3 regions of the Pseudomonas asplenii genome follow, and region 2 is predicted to be linked to each of the others. Evidence: predicted binding sites of a transcription regulator. Region 2 holds the regulator's gene; each other region holds the start of a gene.
What was found. The regulator sigma-54, encoded in region 2, starts transcription at its own class of promoters, with help from an activator protein. The targets are predictions, from matches to a motif close to ANTGGCATNNANNTTGCTNT.

Region 1: a site for sigma-54 is predicted at 2,531-2,550, ahead of BLU37_RS02885 (pilin). Genes of this name have one in related genera too.
Region 3: a site for sigma-54 is predicted at 3,857-3,876, ahead of glnK (P-II family nitrogen regulator). Genes of this name have one in related genera too.

What each region holds. Positions count from the first base shown of each region.
Region 1 covers NZ_LT629777.1:632,253-637,790, forward strand. Annotated here, with positions in the region: gene BLU37_RS02880 (tetratricopeptide repeat protein) at 313-1,980, opposite strand; gene BLU37_RS02885 (pilin) at 2,079-2,486, opposite strand; gene pilB (type IV-A pilus assembly ATPase PilB) at 2,711-4,411, shown strand; gene BLU37_RS02895 (type II secretion system F family protein) at 4,415-5,538, shown strand, end outside.
Region 2 covers NZ_LT629777.1:2,648,637-2,654,174, reverse strand. Annotated here, with positions in the region: gene lptC (LPS export ABC transporter periplasmic protein LptC) at 1-172, shown strand, start outside; gene lptA (lipopolysaccharide transport periplasmic protein LptA) at 159-704, shown strand; gene lptB (LPS export ABC transporter ATP-binding protein) at 704-1,429, shown strand; gene BLU37_RS12100 (RNA polymerase factor sigma-54) at 1,612-3,108, shown strand; gene hpf (ribosome hibernation-promoting factor, HPF/YfiA family) at 3,188-3,493, shown strand; gene ptsN (PTS IIA-like nitrogen regulatory protein PtsN) at 3,503-3,967, shown strand; gene rapZ (RNase adapter RapZ) at 3,970-4,827, shown strand; gene BLU37_RS12080 (HPr family phosphocarrier protein) at 4,844-5,116, shown strand; gene BLU37_RS12075 (superoxide dismutase) at 5,362-5,538, opposite strand, start outside.
Region 3 covers NZ_LT629777.1:1,860,153-1,865,690, reverse strand. Annotated here, with positions in the region: gene xerC (tyrosine recombinase XerC) at 1-24, shown strand, start outside; gene BLU37_RS08415 (HAD family hydrolase) at 21-737, shown strand; gene sutA (transcriptional regulator SutA) at 870-1,199, opposite strand; gene BLU37_RS08405 (secondary thiamine-phosphate synthase enzyme YjbQ) at 1,301-1,726, opposite strand; gene BLU37_RS08400 (ammonium transporter) at 1,939-3,279, opposite strand; gene glnK (P-II family nitrogen regulator) at 3,315-3,653, opposite strand; gene BLU37_RS08390 (accessory factor UbiK family protein) at 4,070-4,330, shown strand; gene BLU37_RS08385 (methyl-accepting chemotaxis protein) at 4,390-5,538, opposite strand, start outside.

The sequences.
Region 1 (5,538 bases), 2.0 Mb from region 2:
AAGCCCAAAGCGGTTGGTGCGAGCGCAGAGAAGAAATGGCACCTATTACCAGAATCGATCCACAGCCCAGAACAACAGGCTGATCAACCAAGCTTGGTGAATAGGGTCTCCGCCAGCACAGGAGAAAGACAAGCGCGGTACCGGCAACAATGATCTGCCCGAGGCGCTGAACCGTATGCTCACCAAAACCGCGCCCGAGCACCATCATGCCCAAGAGGAACAGGGCGAATAACAACCAGATTCTTGTTCGTGGAGTTTGGGAGATATCCATCAACGTGTCGAAACGTCCATTTCAAACAGACTCTCGAAAGCTCAAGCTTTTGGAGCCAGCATCAATGGTGCCTTGGGGTAAGCGCGTGAGCAAGCTAGTTGGTTTCCCTTACCGCACCCAAGCTCAAGGTAGCGCTGTGACTCCTCGGTTTGTCCAAGCGCCTTGAATGCGTCGGCCATGCCTACGTATGGTCTTGCATAGCTGGGCCTGAGATTTATGGCATGTTCGAATTCCACTTTAGCATCTTCCGGCTTTCCACGAAGCAGAAGAATTTTTCCGCGTTGGTAATATGCATACTCGTAGGATGGCTTCAACTCCAGAGCCTTTTCAATATTTTTCGAGGCAGCATCAATATATCCGGCATCCAGATAGCTGACCCCCAGATTATAGTAAACCCGATAACCACCAAAGAGACCTGGCTTATCGCCCTGCGCCTCATAATATTGAACAGCTTCATCCCAAACAAGAACTGGCATGGACATAGCTAACAGCCGATCATAGGAAAGCCCAAAAAAATAAACTAAAAAAACAGGTACCAGAGTAACTATGTAAATCTTCTTCAACCGCCGAAGCCCTAGCGCCAAGGCAAAAAACAAACCTGGAGCCCACAGATAACTACGATATAAAACAAATGGTTCCTGCAAACGGACCGAAGCCAGCTCCGTAGCAAACATTACCCATGGAAATAATAAGGCGAAACCCAGCCCTCCCTTGTTTGCTCCACGCAGCAGCAATACGAACGCTGCCGCCCCATAGGAAATAAACGCCACCAAACCAGCCCAGGCCCACCAGGTACTGTAACTTAGAGGAAATGGAACACGAAGATCCAAGCCCAGAGCATTATCTCGAGGAAGAATAAACACTGCCAGATACTTGAAAAACAACCCCATCTGGTTCAACACACTCAACACATAGAGGGAACCATCCGGCTGAAAGACCTCATCACTGAGTACTTCCTCACTCTTGATTTCATAAGCACTTCCAATCATGCCCCTTGCCCAAAGCACAACAGATAGCGCCATGACGCCCTGGAGTAAAAGAACTACAAAAATCTCTCGAGAGCCAGATGAAATGGAAAGCTGGCTACGTCGATGTAGAACCCATAGAAGGAAGCATAAAGCAGGCAACATCACCGCATGCTCTTTTGCATACAAGGATAAAAATACAAAAAAGCAGGATCCCCAAAGAGCCCAACGTCTACCACAGAGCCCCTGCCAAAACATCCATAACCCAAGCACTCCCAAAAGAGTGGCACATATAATCGTACGCTGTATGAGATATCCCTGGGTCAAAATGGCCAGCGGATGTATAGCAAACAAAAATGCCGAAATAAATGCGGCGAAATCTACATTCAAAAATAAAGAATCTCGTGCATCCAAACTACCGAGTAAATTTCGTATAAAACCAAAAATCACCAGAGCGGTGCAAAAATGAAGAAACAAGTTACCTAACCTAAGCCAAACAATCTTATCACTAAAATAGACTATATTGGCAGCCATGGAGTCATACACCCATAACCGCGGAGTCAGGCTAAACCCACTGGATAGCAATGCGGCAGGCCCGCCCTCTCTGAAGAACGGCTCATCGTCAAAAATCAAGGGATTATTCAAAAAAGAATAACAAAGCAATAACAAAAAAATGGCAACCAAAACAGCAAACAACAAATAAATATTTCGACGCAAAGTCATACTCAACTGAAATTCAAACATCAAATAGCTCACCTCCAAAAAAACCGGTACCCCACAAGAGAATACCGGCATTGAACCTTATAAAGCCTAAGTCTCAGTATCCAAAGCCAGTTCCATCACTACTTACAGGCGTTCGCTGCAAGACAGGTACCAGTCTGCGTCCAGGTAGTAATACCACCATTGCTAACAGGTGTAAGTACCGATGTAAGGCTACCGGTAGCAGTAGTACCGATCAAAGTGATTGTACCACCAGCCACACTAGAACCAGTTGGGTTAAAGCTTGCAGTCGCTGTAGTTGGCAACACGGGAATCCCATTAGAACCTGCCGAGCAGTTGGTGGTATTACCGATGTCATTAAGGCAAAGTGCCACTGCAGTCTTATATGCATCAGCCATTGTGTTTATTTCAGCGAACCTGGCTCTCTGCGTGTAGTTGTTATACGCAGGCAACGCAATCGCCGCCAAAATACCGATGATCGCCACAACGATCATCAGTTCGATCAAGGTGAAACCCTTTTGAGCATTCATATTTCGTCTCCAGACGTGAAAAGGCCGTATGGCTCATGTACTCCAAAGCACGCCCCGTGCCATGCCTCATCGGATTGCCCCACGCCTGCGACAGGGCCCTCGCTTCGCCTGAACGCTGCTCCAGAACAACAAAACCTGACATTTTTTGTCACCTAGCACTCCCCGATTTGGCACCACCGCCCGACTACGCTATAAAACTCGCAATGTCTGTATCTGGTGCCTCAATGAACGATATCGCCCTCTCCGGTCTGGCCAAGCAATTGGTGGCGGCCGAGCTGATTACCGACAAGAACGCTCAGCAGGCGTATCAGCAAGCCCAACGCAATCGGATGTCCCTGGTCAGCTACCTGGTCCAGAACAAGCTGGTGAAGAGCCGCGAAGTCGCGGAGATTGCCTCCGAGCATTTTGGTGTCGCCCTGCTCGACCTGAGTTGCCTCGACAAGGAAAGCCAGCCCAAGGGCCTGGTCAGTGAAAAACTGATCCGCCAACACCATGTCCTGCCTCTATGGCGGCGCGGCAACAAGTTGTTCGTCGGCATCTCCGATCCGAGCAACCATCAGGCGATCACCGATATCCAGTTCAGCACCGGCCTCAACACCGAGGCGATTCTGGTCGAGGATGACAAGCTTACCGACGCCATCGACAAGTTCTTCGACAGTAACGCCACTGGCCTTGAAGACATGGCCGATGTCGATCTCGAAGGCCTGGACATCGAATCGATCGATGACAAGAAAAACGATCCCATCGCCGGCCAGGATGCCGACGACGCCCCCGTAGTGCGCTTCGTCAACAAAATGCTGCTGGATGCGATCAAGGGCGGTTCTTCCGACCTGCACTTCGAACCTTATGAGAAAATCTACCGTGTGCGCCTGCGTACCGACGGCATGCTCAGGGAAGTCGCCCGGCCGCCGATTCACCTGGCCAGCCGAATCGCCGCACGCCTGAAGGTCATGGCCAGCCTGGATATTTCCGAGCGCCGCAAACCCCAGGACGGTCGGATCAAGATGCGTATCTCGAAGAACAAGGCCATCGACTTCCGGGTCAACACCCTGCCGACCCTGTGGGGCGAAAAGATCGTGATGCGGATCCTCGATCCGTCCAGTGCCCAGATGGGCATCGATGCCCTGGGTTATGAGCCGGATCAGAAAGACCTGTACATGGCCGCGCTGAAGCAGCCACAGGGCATGATTCTGGTGACCGGTCCCACCGGGTCGGGTAAAACCGTTTCGCTCTATACCGGCCTGAATATCCTCAACACCGTGGATATCAATATCTCCACTGCCGAAGACCCGGTGGAGATCAACATGGAAGGCATCAACCAGGTCAACGTCAACCCGAAACAAGGGCTGGACTTCGCCCAGGCGCTGCGCTCATTCCTGCGCCAGGACCCGGATGTGATCATGGTCGGCGAGATCCGCGACCTGGAAACCGCCGAAATCGCGATCAAGGCGGCCCAGACCGGCCACATGGTGCTGTCGACCCTGCACACCAACAGCGCGGCGGAAACCCTGACCCGTCTGCAGAACATGGGCATTCCCGGCTTCAACATCGCCACCTCGGTCAGCCTGATCATTGCCCAGCGCCTGGCCCGCAAACTGTGCCCGCACTGCAAGAAGGAAATCGACATTCCCCAGGAGACGCTACTGAAGGAAGGCTTCCCAGCGGATCAGATCGGTACATTCAAGGTCTACGAACCTGTAGGCTGCGATCAGTGCAACGGCGGCTACAAGGGCCGCGTGGGGATTTATGAAGTGGTGAAGAACACCCAGGAACTGCAACGGCTGATCATGGCTGAAGGCAACTCGATCGAGATCGCCGATCAGATGCGCAAGGAAGGCTTCAACGACCTGCGCACCTCGGGCTTGCGCAAGGCCATGCAGGGGCTGACCAGCCTGGAAGAAGTCAACCGGGTGACCAAGGACTGATTCATGGCGACGAAAGCAGTAAAAATCAGCACCTACGCCTGGGAAGGAACCGACAAGAAAGGGACCAAGGTTTCCGGCGAACTCACCGGCCACAATCCGGCCCTGATCAAGGCGCAGTTGCGCAAGCAGGGGATCAATCCGGGCCGGGTTCGCAAGAAAGGCACCTCGCTGTTCAGTAAAGGCAAACGCATCAAGCCTCTGGACATCGCCCTGTTCACCCGCCAGATGGCCACCATGATGAAGGCCGGGGTACCGCTGCTGCAGTCCTTCGACATCATTGCCGAGGGTTTCGACAACCCGAACATGCGCAAGCTGGTGGACGATATCAAGCAGGAGGTCGCGGCAGGTAACAGCTTCGCGACCTCTCTGCGCAAGAAGCCGGAGTACTTCGATGACCTGTATTGCAACCTCGTCGACGCTGGCGAACAGGCCGGCGCCCTGGAAAGCCTGCTTTCGCGGGTAGCGACCTACAAGGAAAAAACCGAAGCGCTCAAGGCCAAGATCAAAAAGGCCATGAACTACCCGATCGCGGTCGTCCTGGTAGCGATCATTGTTTCCGCGATCCTGCTGATCAAGGTGGTGCCACAGTTCCAGGCGATCTTCGCCGGCTTCGGCGCGGAACTGCCGGCCTTCACGCTGATGGTGATCGGTCTGTCGCAGATACTGCAGGACTGGTGGTGGGCAGTGGCGATTGGCCTGGGAGGCGGTATCTATGCGCTGATACGCGCACACAAGACCTCCGAACGCTTTCGCAACTGGATGGATCGAGCGCTTCTGAAGTTCCCGATTGTCGGTCCGATACTCTACAAGTCTGCCGTTGCACGCTTCGCCCGTACCTTGTCGACCACCTTCGCAGCGGGCGTGCCACTGGTCGAAGCCCTGGACTCGGTCTCGGGCGCCACCGGCAACGTGGTGTTCAGGAATGCGGTAAACCGCGTCAAGCAGGACGTTTCCACCGGCATGCAGTTGAATTTTTCCATGCGCACCACCGGTGTTTTCCCCAGTATGGCGCTGCAGATGACGGCCATCGGTGAAGAGTCCGGCGCCCTTGACGACATGCTCGACAAGGTCGCGAGTTACTATGAAACCGAAGTCGACAACAGCGTCGACAGCCTTACCAGCCTGAT
Region 2 (5,538 bases):
TACTACAACACGGATGACAGTATTCCCACAGAAGCAATATGCGCAGACCGAGCAAGCCGTTAGAATCGACGGCCCCAACGGCGTGACCACGGGCAAAGGCATGAAAGCCTATCTGGAAGAAAGCAGGATGCACCTGCTATCGAACGTAAGAGGACAGTATGAGTCTCGTTAAAACCCTCCCTATTTTGCTCAGCCTGGGCGCAGCACTGGGAAGCGTGAGCGCCTGGGCTCTGCCGAACGACAGCGAGCAGCCCATCCGCGTTCAAGCTGACGATGCTCAACTGGATGACAAACAAGGCATCGCCACCTACAAGGGCGACGTCATCATCACTCAAGGTTCGATGATCGTTAAGGGCAACACCGTGACGCTCACCCGGACCAAGGACGGCGCCATCGACGTGGTGACCTCCGTGGGCAACCTGGCCTACTTCGAACAGAAGCAGAAAGCCACCGACCCACAGCCGGTCAAGGGTTATGGCAAGACCATCCAGTACCACGCCCAGCAGAACCGCATCGTCCTGATCGACCAGGCCAAGGTGATCAACGAAGGCAACACCACCGAAGGCGAGAAGATCGTCTATGACACGGTGAAACAGGTGGCGACCGCCGGTCGTGCCAACGGCACTCCGATCACCACGCCGCGCCAGCGCATCGACATGGTGATCCAGCCGAAAAAGAAAACCGACGAGCAAAAGGCCCAGTAATGGCAACTTTGAAAGCCCAGCATCTGGCCAAAGCCTACAAGAGTCGCCAGGTGGTGCGTGACGTCAGCCTGTCGATCGAAAGCGGCCAGATCGTCGGTCTGCTCGGCCCCAACGGTGCCGGCAAGACCACCTGCTTCTACATGATCGTCGGGCTGGTCCAGGCCGATCAGGGCCGCGTGCTGATCGACGAGCAGGACGTCAGCCACCAGCCGATGCACGGCCGCGCGCGCGCCGGGATCGGTTATCTGCCACAGGAAGCCTCGATCTTTCGCAAGCTGTCGGTGGCCGACAACATCATGGCAATCCTGGAAACACGCAAGGAACTCGACAAGGCCGCTCGCCGCCAGGAGCTGGAGAGCCTGCTGCAGGAGTTCCATATCAGCCACATCCGCGACAACCTCGGCATGAGCCTGTCCGGTGGTGAGCGGCGCCGCGTGGAAATCGCCCGCGCCCTGGCCACCGCGCCGAAGTTCATCCTGCTCGATGAGCCCTTCGCTGGCGTCGACCCGATTTCCGTGGGCGACATCAAGCAGATCATCCACCACCTCAAGGCCAAGGGCATCGGTGTACTGATCACCGACCACAACGTCCGCGAGACCCTGGATATCTGCGAAACCGCCTATATCGTCAACGATGGGCAGCTGATCGCCGAAGGCGATTCGGCCACTATCCTGGCCAACGAACTGGTCAAGGAAGTCTATCTGGGCCACGAGTTCCGCCTGTAAGCATCTGGATGCCCAATACTCGCCTGAGCGCATGAATGTTCGATAAAAACCACTGTTTTATTGTTACAGCGCTCTAGGCAAACACTCGGATTTCAGGCATATAATTTGCTTATGTTTGGCGCTCCGGCGCCCTGTAGTGGATGGCGCATGCGCGCCGGCGAATAAGGTGTTAAGCCCCTGCCATGAAACCATCGCTCGTCCTTAAAATGGGCCAGCAGCTGACGATGACACCGCAGCTGCAACAGGCCATCCGCCTGCTCCAATTGTCGACTCTGGATCTTCAGCAGGAAATCCAGGAGGCCCTGGAATCCAATCCGATGCTCGAACGCCAGGAAGAAGGCGACGACTTCGATAACAGCGATCCACTGGCCGACAACGCCGAGCAAAAGACTACTGCCGAAGTTCCGGAAACCTCCTATCAGCAGGAAACCGCACCCACCGTCGACAACATCGACGAAGGTGAATGGAACGAACGCATTCCCAACGAACTCCCGGTCGATACCGCCTGGGAAGACGTTTACCAGACCAGCGCCAGCAGCCTGCCCGGCAACGATGACGACGAGTGGGACTTCACCACCCGTACTTCCGTCGGTGAAAGCCTGCAAAGCCACCTGCTGTGGCAACTGAACCTGGCACCGATGTCCGACACCGATCGCCTGATCGCCGTGACGCTGATCGATTGCATCAACAACCAGGGCTACCTGGACGAGACCCTTGAGGAAATCCTCGAAGCGTTCGACCCGGAACTGGACATCGAACTCGACGAAATCGAAGCCGTCCTGCACCGCATCCAGCAATTCGAGCCAGCCGGTATCGGCGCGCGCAACCTCGGTGAATGCCTGTTGCTGCAACTGCGCCAATTGTCAGCCAAGACCCCGTGGCTGAACGAGGCCAAGCGTCTGGTCACCGATTACATCGACCTGCTGGGCAGCCGCGACTACAGCCAGTTGATGCGGCGCATGAAACTCAAGGAAGACGAACTTCGCCAGGTCATCGAACTGGTGCAGAGTCTCAACCCGCGCCCGGGCTCGCAGATCGAGTCGACCGAAGCCGAATACGTGGTGCCCGACGTGATCGTGCGCAAGGACAACGAGCGCTGGCTGGTGGAGCTGAACCAGGAATCGGTGCCACGCTTGCGGGTCAACCCACAATACGCCGGCTTTGTCCGCCGCGCCGACACCAGCGCCGACAACACCTTCATGCGCAACCAGTTGCAGGAGGCGCGCTGGTTCATCAAGAGCCTGCAGAGCCGCAACGAGACGTTGATGAAGGTAGCCACCCAGATCGTCGAGCACCAGCGCGGCTTCCTGGAGTACGGCGACGAAGCGATGAAGCCACTGGTGCTGCACGACATCGCCGAAGCCGTGGGCATGCATGAATCGACCATTTCCCGGGTCACCACCCAGAAATTCATGCATACCCCGCGTGGTATCTACGAACTGAAATACTTTTTCTCGAGCCATGTCAGCACCTCCGAAGGCGGTGAATGCTCGTCCACGGCGATCCGCGCGATCATCAAGAAACTGGTTGCAGCGGAAAATCAGAAAAAGCCGTTGAGCGACAGCAAGATCGCTGGTTTACTGGAGGCACAAGGCATTCAGGTCGCCCGTCGTACCGTCGCCAAGTACCGCGAGTCCCTCGGGATCGCGCCTTCCAGCGAACGGAAGCGGTTGATGTAACCGCCGGGCGTGCCACAGCGTTCCAGTGGCAAGCCACCAGGCTTGCCGCTTTATGCACTGGCAACGAAGGAGAAGCTGTATGCAAGTCAATATCAGTGGACACCAACTGGAAGTGACCGAACCACTGCGGGCCTATATCGGCGAAAAGCTCAACCGATTGGAACGCCATTTCGACAAGATCACCAATGTACAGGTGACAATGGCCGTCGAAAAACTGAAGCAGAAAATCGAAGCCACTTTGCACATCCACGGTGGTGAGGTCGTCGCCAATGCAGAACATGATGATATGTATGCAGCCATCGACCTGCTGACCGACAAGCTGGACCGCCAACTGAAAAAGCATAAGGAAAAGAACCTGCACCTGCTCCAAGGTACGGGTCGTTAACTCCCTCCCATGATTCGACTTGAAAACATCCTGACCCCCGGCCGTTCCCTGGTGAACGTGCCGGGTGGCAGTAAGAAGCGTGCCCTCGAACAAATTGCCAACCTGATCAGCCGTGAAGTGCCAGATCTGGAAATGCAGGATGTCTACGAGAGCCTGATTGCCCGTGAAAAACTCGGCTCCACCGGTTTTGGCAACGGCATCGCCATTCCCCACTGCCGCCTCAAAGGCTGTGAGGCGCCCATCAGTGCCCTGATGCACCTGGACGCCCCCATCGATTTCGACGCCATCGACGGTGCCCCGGTAGACCTGCTGTTCGTATTGCTGGTCCCGCAGGCCGCCACCGATGCCCACCTGGAATTGCTCAGGCAGATAGCCAGCATGCTGGATCGCAAGGAAGTGCGTGACCGCCTGCGTAGCGCACCGAGCAACGAGGCCCTGTATCGGGTTGTCCTGGACGTACAAAACGGTCAGTAAACATGCGCTTGATCATCGTCAGCGGCCGCTCCGGCTCAGGTAAAAGCACCGCCCTCGATGTACTCGAGGACAGCGGCTATTACTGCATCGACAACCTGCCGGCCGGACTCTTGCCGGAACTGGCCGAACGGGCACTGATCAATACCGAGCTGGCACAGCCGCTGGTCGCCGTGTCCATCGACGCACGCAACCTGCCGAGTCACCTGTCACGCTTTCCCGAACTGCTGAACGAAGTCCGCGGCCGGCATATCCAGTGCGACGTCCTGTACCTGGATGCCGACGAGGAAACCCTGCTCAAGCGCTTCTCCGAGACACGCAGGCGCCACCCCCTGAGCAGTGCCAATCGCTCGCTGGCCGAGGCCATACGCGACGAGACCAACCTGCTGGGACCGATTGCCGATCTGGCCGACCTCAAGGTCAACACCACCCATCTGAATCTCTACCAGTTGCGTGACACCATCAAGCTGCGTCTGCTGAACCAGCCGGAACCGGGCACCGCGTTTCTGATAGAATCGTTCGGCTTCAAGCGCGGCATGCCGGTGGACGCCGACCTGGTGTTCGACGTGCGCTGCCTGCCCAATCCGTATTGGAAACCCGAGTTGCGCGAGCAGTCCGGACTCGACCAGCCAGTGGCCGATTACCTTGCCGCGCAACCGGATGTCGAGGAAATGTTCCAGGACATTTCCAGCTACCTGCTCAAATGGTTGCCACGCTTCGCTGCCAGCAACCGTGCGTATGTCACTATTGCCATTGGCTGCACCGGCGGGCATCACCGCTCCGTCTATCTGACCGAGCGTCTGGGTCGGCTCTTGCAACAATCCCTGAAGAACGTCCAGGTCCGCCACCGCGACCTTAGCTGAAAGGATCACCATCGCGATGCCCGCTCTGGAAATCGAAATCATCAACAAACTGGGCCTGCACGCCCGCGCTTCCGCGAAGTTCGTCGGCGTTGCCGGTCAGTACCCTTGCCAGATCCGGGTAGGACGCACCCCCGAGAGCATGGTCGATGGCAAGAGCATCATGGCCATGATGATGCTGGCTGCCGGCAAGGGCACCAAGATTCACATGAAAACCGAAGGCGAGCAGGAAAACGAGGCGATGGAAGCGCTGGTGGCACTGATCAACAACTATTTCGACGAAGGCGAGTAAACACTCGCCCCACACTGCAGGCCAGCCCCACACCAAGCAGTGGGGAGCCAGCTTGCCATCGATCGTTTCACCACCGTCGCCCCTGCTATCAACCGCCTCCCGCCCCGCCGAACAGCCGCGCAACAAGCAATACCACTCCCGCCAGCAACAACAGCAAGCCTACTCCCTGGCGAAATCGTCGCCCTGTGCTCATTGCCACGGTTTCAGTCTCCATCATCGGCTTTGGATCTTGTGGGTCATATGGTTCATGCCAGGGCAGCGAGATAACGCCGTTCGACTTCCGGCCAATTGATCACGTTATAGAAGGCGTTGATGTATTCCGGCCGACGGTTCTGGTACAGCAGGTAATAGGCGTGCTCCCAGACATCCAGGCCGAGGATCGGCGTATTGCCATTCATCAGCGGGCTGTCCTGGTTGCCACT
Region 3 (5,538 bases), 790 kb from region 2:
CGCAGCAAGGACTCCTCGCAATGACGATTGAGCTGGTCACCTTCGACCTCGACGATACCCTGTGGGACACCGCTCCGGTGATCCACAGCGCGGAGAACATACTGCGCGAATGGCTGGCCGCACACGCCCCCGACCTCGGCGGCGTGCCGATCGAGCACCTGTGGGCGATTCGCGAACGGATACTGCTCCAGGAACCGCCCCTCAAGCACCGTATCAGCGCCCTGCGGCGCCGGGTGTTGTTCCACGCCCTGGAAGAAGCCGGTTATCCACATGCGCAGGCCTCGTCACTGGCTGAGGAAGCGTTCGAGGTGTTCATCCACGCCCGACACCAGATCGAGGTGTTCCCGGAGGTCGAGCCGACCCTGGAGGTTCTGGGCCGCAGCTTTGCCCTGGGCGTGGTCACCAACGGCAACGCCGATGTGCGCCGCCTGGGTCTGGCCGACTACTTTCGCTTTGCACTGTGTGCCGAGGATATCGGCATCGCCAAGCCGGATTCACGGCTGTTCCACGAAGCCCTGTCCCGCGGCGGCAATATCTCAGCCAGCGCGGCGGTGCATATCGGCGATCATCCGGGTGACGACATCGCCGGGGCTCAGCAGGCTGGGCTGCGGGCGGTCTGGTACAACCCCACGGGCAAGGCCTGGGAAGCCGAGCGCCACCCGGACGCCGAGATTCGCAGCCTCACCGAACTGCCAGCCCTGCTCGCCGCCTGGAACCGCCAGCCTGCACGCTCCTGACGCTTTGTGGGAAGGGGGGCTTGTCCCCTCGCCACTGCTTTCGTTCAAACCTCTGCTCCAGCTCCAGCCATTCTGCAGACATGAAAAAGCCCGCAGCGACGGCGGGCTTTTTCAGCAAGCATGAAGCGACACTCAGATAGGTCGGCTGCCGTACTTGTTATCCGGCTTCTTGGGCGGATCGGCGACCACATTGGCCTCCACTTCCTGCACCTTGCCACCGCGCGCCAGGAACTCTTCCATGGCACGTGCCAGAGCATCACGCTCCTTGTTCTTGGCCTCGACACTGGGCAATTCGTCGATCGATACCGCAGCCTTGGCCTTGCCCTTGGCGGTCGGGGCAGGGGCATCGCCGCCATCGTCGTCCGCCACGTCCACGTCTTCTGCAGACGCTTCCAGGCCTTCTTCGGTCTCGTCTTCGTCGCCTACTTCGAGGTCATCATTTTCCAGATCATCGTCGCTCATGTTCTACCTCATGACTTGCGAAAAGCAGATTAGTTATAGACCAGCCATGCCGACTGTCGAAGGCCGCTGGAAAAAATCAACATCCGCTGGAGACCAGCGGCTCAAGCCCATTCACCCTGAAGGGTGGCAAGGACTTTACGAGCACCACCCTGATCGCGGTGCTCGCCAAGATAAACGCCCTGCCAACTACCCAGCGCCAGCCGCCCCGCCGTGACCGGCAAGGTCAACTGACAGCCTAGTAAACTGGCCTTGAAGTGCGCCGGCAAGTCATCCGCACCTTCGTCGTTGTGTTCATACTCGAGGCCACCTTGCGGGACCAATCGGTTGAAAAAACGTTCGAAGTCGCGGCGAACCGCCGGATCGGCATTCTCGTTGATGGTCAACGAAGCCGAGGTATGTTGCAGCCACAGATGCAACAGACCGACGCGACATGCCTGGAGTTCAGGCAAGCCGGCGAGCAACTCCTGGGTCACCAAATGAAAGCCCCGGGGCCGGGCCCGCAAGGTAATCAGTGTCTGTTGCCACATACAGTTCTCCGCCCATCGGCGCGCATTCTAGCGCGCTCAGGAAAAAAGCAAAGCGCCTAATACGCCTGCCATGCTGTAAGTAATCGTCCCATGGCAGCGGGCTTCGATGTTTTGTCCGCAATGCCCTTGGATAAATCCTTTCAACCCTCTTCACGTTGACAAAACCCAGACAAAAAAATGCCCGGCAAGCCGGGCATATTTTTTCAACGCGCTCAGAGGTTATAGCCGCGCTCGTTGTGTTGTGCCAGGTCCAGACCGACCGATTCTTCTTCATCGGTCACACGCAGGCCCATCACCACATCCAGGACTTTCAAGATCACGTAGGTGACGACTGCGGTGTAGAGGACGGTGAAGCCGACACCCTTGCACTGAACCCAGACCTGGGCGGCAATGTCGGTGGTCGCGGCGTTGAAGCCACCCATCGACGGTGCAGCGAATACACCGGTCAGGATCGCGCCGAGGATACCGCCGATACCGTGCACGCCGAAGGCGTCCAGGGAATCGTCGTAGCCCAGCTTGCGCTTCAGGGTGGTGGCGCAGAAGAAGCACACCACACCGGCCGCCAGGCCGATGATCAGCGAGCCCATCGGGCCGACAGTACCGGCAGCCGGGGTAATGGCAACCAGGCCGGCCACTACGCCCGAGGCGATGCCCAGTGCGCTTGGCTTACCGTGGGTCAGCCACTCGGCGAACATCCAGCCCAGTGCGGCGGCGGCGGTGGCGATCTGGGTCACCAGCATCGCCATGCCGGCGGTACCGTTGGCCGCAGCGGCGGAACCGGCGTTGAAGCCGAACCAGCCGACCCACAGCATGGCTGCGCCGATCAGGGTGTAACCCAAGTTGTGCGGTGCCATCGGGGTGGTTGGGAAGCCTTTGCGCTTGCCCAGCACCAGACAGGCCACGAGACCTGCAATACCGGCGTTGATGTGCACCACGGTGCCGCCCGCGAAGTCCAACACGCCCCAGTCACCCAGCAGGGAACCCGGACCGCTCCAGACCATGTGCGCGATCGGCGCATAGACCAGGGTGAACCAGATGCCCATGAAGATCAGCATCGCGGAGAATTTCATCCGCTCGGCGAACGCACCGACGATCAACGCCGGAGTGATGATCGCAAAGGTCATCTGGAAGGTGACGAACACCGCCTCAGGGAACAACGCCGTCGGGCCGGTAATGCTCGCTGGCGTGATACCGGCGAGGAAGGCCTTGGCCAGGCTGCCGACAAAGGAGTTGTAGTTGACGACGCCGGCTTCCATCCCGGTGGTATCGAACGCCATGCTGTAGCCATAGATGAACCACAGGATGGTGATCAGACCGGTAATGGCGAAGCACTGCATCATCACGGAAAGAATGTTTTTCGACCGCACCATGCCGCCGTAGAACAGCGCGAGGCCTGGAATGGTCATGAACAGCACGAGGGCTGTGGAAGTCAGCATCCAGCTGGTGTCGCCGGAATTGAGGACTGGAGCCGGTACCGGGTCCGCCGCCATGGCCAGGGCCGGCATTACGAGGGACAACAGGGCTCCTAGCCCTGCGAATTTACGCAGAGTCATATTGTTTTCTCCTGGGGCGTTGGGGTTTGGTCGGCTTAGATAGCGTCGGTATCGGTTTCGCCGGTACGGATGCGAATAGCCTGTTCCAGATTGACCACGAAGATCTTGCCATCACCGATCTTGCCGGTGTTGGCGGCCTTGGTTATCGCCTCGATGACCCGGTCGAGATCCTTGTCGTCAATGGCGACATCGATCTTCACCTTGGGCAGGAAGTCGACCACGTATTCCGCGCCGCGATACAGCTCGGTGTGACCTTTCTGCCGACCGAAGCCCTTGACCTCAGTGACGGTAATGCCCTGCACGCCGATCTCGGACAACGACTCGCGCACATCGTCCAACTTGAACGGCTTGATGATGGCAGTGACTAGCTTCATGAAACTTTCTCCCGAATTGGTGGACTTGCCCCAGGAAAACAAACCCGACTCAAGTCTAAGCGCAGTGCCTGGCTTTGTAACGCATCGTCGGCCCTGATCAGCTTGCCGACATCCGCTAACCGTTGCCGGCGCAGCCTTGATTGACGGCTCCGACCGCACTGCCTGGTCACGGCGACTGCATCAGTGCATGGGTCATAACCGACTAAGCAGAAACCTTGCCATCTCTGCAAAATCCATTGTTTTCAAGCTTTTGCCCGTCACATTGCAGGAAAATCCGTCGCGTACCCGCACCACACGCACAACAACGGTGCGTGAGCGCCCGGCACGTTGCGCAAAAATCGTGCATCGCTGCCGACAGAAATCACTATAGACACTGCGTGGTACACTGCAGCGACCTGTATCCGGAAATCCACACCATGCTCGCGCCCAAAGCCTTCCTCGACGCCCTGAGCGGCCAAGCCTCCCGCCTGTTCAGTGGCGAAAGCCCGTTGCCGCGCAACGAAATCGAAAGCCAGTTCAAGGCCCTGCTGCAGAGCGGTTTCAGCAAGCTGGATCTGGTCAGCCGGGAAGAGTTCGACAGCCAGATGGTGGTTCTGGCCCGTACGCGTGCGCGCCTGGAAAGCCTGGAAGCGAAGGTCGCGGAACTGGAAGCGCGGCTGTCTCCGACTCAGGAGTAAGGCGCCCGGCATTAGCCGCCGGGTTCGACCCGAGGCCGGATCGAACCCGCGCGATGGACTCAGAGCCGGAAACGGCTGACCAGCGAGTTGAAGGACAGGGCCAGGTTCGACAGTTCCTGGCTTGACGCGTTGGTCTGGTGGGCGCCAGCCGCCGTCTGGGTCGACAGATCCTGGATATTCACCAGGTTGCGATCCACCTCGCGGGCCACATGAGCCTGCTCCTCCGATGCCGTGGCGATCAGCAGGTTGCGGTCATTGATCTGCGAGATGCCGTCGGCAATCTGCTCCAGTGCCGCGCCCGCCGCCCGAGCCAGGTCCTGCGTCTCGGTCACCAGCGCCTGGCTCTTGCCCATCGCGTCAACCGCGCTGTCGGCACGATCCTGCATCGAATGGATCATGGTCTCGATTTCGCCGGTGGATGCCTGGGTCCGCGCCGCCAGGGCCCGCACCTCATCCGCGACCACCGCGAAACCCCGCCCCTGCTCACCCGCACGGGCCGCCTCGATGGCCGCGTTGAGCGCCAGCAGATTGGTCTGTTCGGCAATCCCACGGATCACATCCAGCACCTGGCCGATATCGCGTACCTGCACGGCCAGATCCTTGACCAGGCCGGTGGACGAGGTGATTTCCTGAGTGGCGTTGTTGATCGCCTGCACCGCACTGCGGGCCTGATCGCGTCCGCTGCTGGCCTGCGTGCTGGTCGATTGCGAAGCGTACGAGGTCGAAACGGCATTGCGCGCCACTTCCTCGACCGCCGAGGTCATTTGCGTCACCGCCGTGGCGGCCTGCTGGATTTCGTCGTTCTGGCGGGTCAGCGCCCGGCTGCCGTCATCGGTGACCGCCGTCAGCTCCTCGGCGGCGGAGGCCAACTGGTCGGCGGCGCTGGCGATCTGCTGGATGGTGGCCTTGAGGCTATCCTGCATGCCACTCAGGGCTTGGAGCAACTGACCGGCCTCGTCGCGGCCATGACTGGTGATGCGCTGGGTCAGATCGCCCTCGGCAATACGCTGCGCGCACAACACGGCCGTAGAGATTGGCCGGCTGATCAGGCGACTGATGAAGAAGCCCAACAGCAGGGCCGCAATGAAAGCGATGACAATACCGCTGTACAGCAGCGTCCTGGCGCTTGCCTCCTGGAGCGTCGCCGCCTGGGCATCTTCGCGGATCTGGCGGTCATTGGAGTCGATCATGATGGTCAACTGATCCAT